DNA from 2 places in the Arthrobacter sp. Y3221159 genome. Region 1 is predicted to be linked to the other one. Evidence: riboswitches for the same ligand, from Rfam matches in the RefSeq annotation. Region 1 holds a riboswitch; the other holds the start of a gene.
What was found. Region 1 has a riboswitch for thiamine pyrophosphate ahead of AC5RT3_RS04065 (ECF transporter S component). Riboswitches for the same ligand answer to the same signal wherever they lie in the genome.
Positions count from the first base shown of each region.

Region 2: it holds a riboswitch for thiamine pyrophosphate, as region 1 does, so the genes downstream of both, thiO (glycine oxidase ThiO) here and AC5RT3_RS04065 (ECF transporter S component) in region 1, are expected to answer to the same signal.

Region 1 covers NZ_JBNHFC010000002.1:361,616-364,628, forward strand. The annotation lists partial or broken gene AC5RT3_RS04060 (thiazole synthase) at 377-1,176, opposite strand; gene AC5RT3_RS04065 (ECF transporter S component) at 1,195-1,818, opposite strand; TPP riboswitch at 1,879-2,017, opposite strand; gene AC5RT3_RS04070 (cupin domain-containing protein) at 2,074-2,436, opposite strand; gene AC5RT3_RS04075 (ribose-5-phosphate isomerase) at 2,581-3,013, opposite strand, start outside.
Region 2 covers NZ_JBNHFC010000001.1:448,569-451,581, forward strand. The annotation lists gene AC5RT3_RS02120 (RNB domain-containing ribonuclease) at 1-502, opposite strand, end outside; gene thiE (thiamine phosphate synthase) at 586-1,317, opposite strand; TPP riboswitch at 1,345-1,463, shown strand; gene thiO (glycine oxidase ThiO) at 1,456-2,778, shown strand; gene thiS (sulfur carrier protein ThiS) at 2,775-3,011, shown strand.

The sequences.
Region 1 (3,013 bases):
GTGCTGTCCGGGGCCGAGAGCGTCAAGGGACCAATGCAGCCACCCTTGGCCGGCGCCCAGCGAACAAAGAAGCCCAGGTACCGAGAACCGGTGTGAGGAAAGCATCACTATCGGAACCAAGGTCACAACGAAGAGCGCGGCCATGACCTCGGGCCGGGGCGCGTGACCGCCACCAGCGAGGTGTCCGCCCGCACCGAGAATGAAAATCAGGGATCCCACCAGACCGGCGCGGAGCAGCCGGACGGACGTTTGTGTCGTCATCTCTGCTCCTTCCCGGCATCCATGATCCCGTCATGTGTGGTCGTGGGAAACGCTGTATCAGGATGGTTTTACCTACCGTTTTGGACGGCTTGCAGTCGGTGGTGCCTGCACCCCGTTACAGGAACTCGGCTCGTCCTTCCAAGGGTGATGACGCCAGTGCATGCTCGCGGCGGGGTATGCGGCCGCCGCGGTTCGCCAGCCTTCCAGAGAGGACTGCGTGTTTAAATGCGGTGGCCATGCGCACCGGATTCTGTGCCCGGGTGACAGCTGTAGCCAGCAGGACAGCGTCACACCCCAGTTCCATTGCAAAGGCCGCGTCCGAGGCGGTTCCGATGCCAGCGTCGAGCACGACGGGCACGGAAGCGCGGGACACAATCAGCTCGATGTTGTGCGGGCTCAGGATGCCCAGGCCCGTGCCGATGGGTGAGCCAAGGGGCATAACGGTGGAGGCTCCCAGATGCTCGAGCCGTAGGGCCAGGACCGGATCATCGTTGGTGTACGCGAATACCTTGAAGCCGCGGTTGACCAATTGCTCCGTGGCATCGACCAGTTCCACGGCATCGGGCAACAGGGTGTGCTCGTCAGCTATCACCTCGAGCTTGCCCAGTCGGTTTCCAATGCTTCGCGCGCCATTTCGGCGGTGAGCACCGCATCTTTTGCCGTGAAGCAGCCTGCGGTGTTGGGCAGCACCCGGATCTTGTGGTCGAGCAGGAGTTGGAATAAGGAACCGGCCTCCGACGGCGAATAGCGCCGCATGGCGACGGTGGTCAGCTCGGTCCCAGAAGCAACGAGGGCGCTTCCGAGTCCGTCCAGGCTGGGGGCTCCGCCAATGCCCATAATGAGCCGCGAAGTTATTTCGACTCCGTCAATGATCAACGGATCGCTGTCCACGCACATTTCGGTGGTGATGGTCATCAGCTAACCTTTCAGGCCTCAGGAGAGGACGGACTCCGTGGCTGCCTTGCGCGAGGCAAAGGAGCTCAGGACCCCGGTCTTCGCCAGGCCACGGGTCGCGATCCAGGACAGGGCACCGGCGATGACCGCGCCGGAAATCGCGGTGAAGATGATGTAGGCAAGCTTGTCACCGCCGGAGTACGCAATGTTCCAGCCCCACGGCGCGAAGGAATCGTTCAGGCCGCAGAACAGGCCCGCGGCAGCACCGGCCAGCAGCGACACCGGCAGGTTGAACTTCTTGTAAACGAAGATCGCGAAGATGATTTCAGCGCCCAGGCCCTGGACCAAGCCTGAGAACAGCACCGAGGCGCCGTACTGCGAGCCCATCAGGAGCTCACCGGTGGCTGCCACGGTCTCGCAGAACAATGCCGCGCCGGGCTTGCGGATGATCAGCATGCCCAGCACTGCCGGGATCATCCAGCCGCCGGCGATCAGGCCGGTCAGGGGCGGGTAAACCGCGTTCATGGGCCCGGAGACCGCGGCCGCGCCCTGGGACCAGGCCCAGAAAATCACGCCGCCGGCGATGGCGATCAGGGCCGCCACCACGATGTCCACGACGCGCCAGGACTTGCTGGTGGTCTTCTTGATTGCTGCAGTGCTCATGAAAAAATCCTCCTGGGAAACAGGAGGGGAAAGCACGGCACGCGGCTACTGCCGTTACCGGACTTCGAGAACTCGACTCCCTTGCGCCGGTACTAACCGGATCAGGTTCGAGGGTCTGCGGCTGTCCGCACTCTCAGCGCCCACCTGCGGTCCCCGGCCATGGCCAGTGCCGGATGGCGGCGCTCCCCTGTCGTTGTATGAATGGCTACAAACTGTAAGGCCTGGCACGTGTCCAGGCCTTACAGTTTCCCTGGGTCAGGGCGTGAAAATGACGAAGAATTTTCTGATGCGCTCCTGGATTTCCCAGGTGCCCTTCCAACCGATGGGGAAGATAGCTGCGGTTCCGGCCTCTACGGTAGTCGGCTCTCCGCCATCCTCGGTAACCACCATGCGGCCTTCAAGGACGTAGATCGACTCGCCGCGCTCCAGAAACTCCCATCGTGAAAGGCCTGGGTCAGCTTCCCAGACTCCGGAGAGGATCCGGGAATCATCGCTGGTAAAGGGGATAGTGATCCGCGTCGGAATCTCGTCGCCCAGCACTTCGGCCAGGGGTGGACCGAGCGGTGCTTCGTCCAGCTTCCCCTGGAAGAGGGCGGTCGGCTCGAAAGTTATGCTCATGTGAATCTTCCTTTCTGGGTTGCTCCCCCGGGACGGGAGAGTCGGTGTTGGGATCCCCGACTGGTCTAAGCAGCGGGAGAACTTTCCGGGATGGCTGGCGGCAGGGTTGACGACAACCTTGGCCCGGGGTTTTGTTGGTGGGGGTTATTCGACGATCTCGCCCGTGGTTTCGAAGGTAGCGATTTTGCCGATGCGGCGCTCATGGCGTTCGGCATTAGTAAATGGTTCTGCCAGGAATGCTTTGACCAGTTCCGTGGCCTCTTCGACGCTGTGCTGCCTGCCTCCGACGGCGACCACGTTGGCATCGTTGTGTTGGCGGGCGAGCCTGGCTGTGTCGAGGTTCCACGCGAGGGCTGCCCGGACTCCCTTGACCTTGTTTGCGGCGATTTGCTCGCCGTTGCCGGAGCCGCCCAGCACGATTCCGAGCGCGTCCATGCCTGCCGCCCGGTCGGCCACGACGGCGGCGGCGGCGTTGATGCAGAATGCGGGGTAGTCGTCCTCGGCGTCGTAGGCGGCCGGTCCGTGGTCCACCATCTCGTAGCCGCTGGCTGCGAGCGAGGTGATCAGATGGGAGCTG
Region 2 (3,013 bases), on a different contig from region 1:
GCATCCGTGCCCGTCTGACTGTGGCAGAGGTGACTTCGGCATTGCCGTCCAGGCGGAAGTCCCAGACGAAGGCCGGGCACTCCTGGCCAGGCAGCAGGCTCCCCGCCCCTTCGCTGATGACCTCCGGATGCAGCGGAATCCGGCCGTCGGGGGCGTAGAAGGTCTGCCCGCGGCGCCGCGTTTCCTGGTCCAGCGGTCCGCCCGGCTTCACGAAGGCCGGAACGTCGGCGATGGCGTACAACACGTGGTAGCCGTCGCCGTCGGCCTCTATGAACAGCGCCTGGTCCAGGTCCGTGGACGAGGCCGGATCGATGGTGATGAATTCGACCCCGGTCAGGTCGTGGGACGGAAGCTCCAGCGCGGCCACGGCCGCTTCGGCGTCCCGGACCGCGTGCTCAGGGTATGGCCCGGGCAGCTCCAGCTCGGTCCGCAGCGCGCCCAGGGCCTCTTCCAGCGCGTTGTTGTGCTCATGGACGTTGGGAGCCAGCCGATGGTGTGACACGAAAATCAGCCTAGCCCGAAGACCGCCGAATATGCAGGCCATTGGCGGGATAGAAGGCAGGGCCGTGTTGCCCCACCGGCAGGTCAGGACGCGGCAGCGTCCAAAACGGCCAGGAGTGAGGCCGCCGCCGCGGCGGGATCCGCCGCTTCGGTGATGGCCCGCACCACCACAATCCTCCGGGCTCCCGCTTCCACCACCTCGCTGATATTGGAGTGGTCGATGCCGCCGATGGCGAACCACGGCACCTCGTTGCCGGCTTTGGCCGCGGCTGCCGCAGCGTATTTCACCAGCTCCGGTCCCACGGCGGCCCGGCCCGGTTTGGTGGGGGTGGCCCAGACCGGCCCCACGCAGAAATAGTCCAATCCGGCAGGCCCTGCGGCGGCAACGAGTGCGGCATCAACCTGTTCCGGGGTGTGGCTGGAGAGTCCAATGGCGGCGTTGCCGTTCAGCAGGGTGCGTGCCGCGGGCAGGGGGAGGTCCTTTTGCCCGATGTGGAACACCGGCGCGCCGGACAACACCGCGACGTCGGCGCGGTCATTCACTGCCCACAGCCGGCCATGGCGCTGCGCAGCCTCCCTGAGGACGGCCAGCAGTTCCAGCTCCTCGGCAGCCTCGATGGTCTTGTCGCGGAGCTGGATAATGTCCACTCCGCCGGTGAAGGCGGCATCCACGAAATCCGCGAAGTCACCGCGGTCAGCGCGGGCGTCAGTACACAGATAGAGGCGGGCAGACTTGAGCCCTGCGGTTCCCTCGGCGGTGGTGAAGGCATCGGTTGCGGAGGCGCCGGCAGCGGCAGCGGAGTGGGACACATTCATGGCTGCAAGCCTAGTTCCTCTACACTTGCCTCGTACTGCGGGAGCCTGCGGCAGCTGTCATAAAGCGCCGGGCTGAGAGGGCGTCAGAGCCGACCGCTTGACCTGATCCGGGTAATTCCGGCGTAGGGAAGGAGACACATGGGCACCCCCAACACAGCACCCCCGCAGCCCCCCAACGGCACCATCAGGGCCGACGTCGCAGTCATCGGCGGCGGAGTGGTGGGCCACGCGATCGCCTGGGAAGCACAGCGCTCAGGCCGCAGCGTCGCGCTGATCGACGACGCCCCCGGCTCCGGCGCCAGCTGGGCGGCCGCCGGGATGCTCGCACCGGTGAGCGAGCTGCACTACCAGGAAGAGGACCTCCTGGACCTGATGCTGGCCTCTTCCGCCCGGTGGCCCGGCTTCATCGCGGACCTGGCCTGTGCGTCCGGGGAGAAAACCGGGTACCTGACGACGCCGACCCTCGCCGTGGGTGCCGACGCCGCCGACCGCCGGGCTTTGATGGACCTGCGCGCGGTCCAGCAGGCCAATGGCCTGGCTGTTGAGCCGTTGACCGTCCGCGAGGCGCGGCGGCGGGAACCTTTGCTCAGCCCCGCCATCGCGTGTGCCCTCGACACCCCCGCGGACCACCAGGTGGATCCCCGGCTCCTGGTGTCCTGCCTTCGCAACGCCCTCGCCGGGGAAGCCGCCGGCCGCGGCCCCGCAGTTGCGGGCGCAGCGGAAGGCTACGCGGTGCCGGACAGGGCCTTGGGCCTGCTGTGGGCTGATGGCACTGTTGCGGGAGCCCGGCTCGCCGGCGGCGGCACAGTGCTGGCCGGAGAAACCGTGGTGGCCAATGGACTGGATGCCGCTGCGCTGATGGACTTGCCCGCGGGCCTGCACCTGCCGCTGCGGCCGGTCTACGGGGACATCCTCCGCCTCGCCGTACCGCAGCACCTCCGGCCGCTGGTGACGGCCACCGTCCGCGGCCTGGTCCGCGGCGTGCCGGTGTACATCGTCCCCCGGGAGGACGGAACGGTGGTGATCGGAGCCACCCAGCGTGAGGATGCCCTCGCCGGGGCCGGTGCCGTACCCCCGCAAGCCCTCCGGTCCGCTGCCGGAACGGTGTCCGCAGGCGGCGTCTATCAGCTACTCCGGGACGCGCAGGTCCTGGTCCCGGCCGTGGCCGAGCTGGAATTGCTTGAATGTACGGCGCGGGCCCGGCCGGCGACCCCGGACAACGCCCCGCTGCTGGGCAGGGTGCCCGCCGCTCCGGGCTCCAACCCGGGCGGGCACATCGCCGGCCTGATCATGGCCACCGGATTCTTCCGGCACGGCGTCCTCCTGTCACCCGCAGCCGGCGCCATCTGCCGGGACCTGATGGACGGCACCGCGGACCCCCGCTGGAAAACGTTCGACCCTGGCCGCTTCTCCGGCCGCGAAACCTCCGCTGCAAGCGTCAACATCAAGGAGACAGCATGAATATCACCCTGAACGGAAACCACCATACGGTGGCTGAGGGGGCCTCCATCACCACCCTCATCAGCGAGGTCACCGGCCGTACCGTGGGGGCTGACGGCCAGGCCAAGGACGGGAACAGGCTGGGTGTCGCCGTGGCGCACAACGCACAGGTTGTTCCCCGGAGCCAATGGTTCGCCACGGCGCTCGCCGACGGTGACGACGTCGAGCTTGTCACGGCAGTGCAGGGAGGCTGACA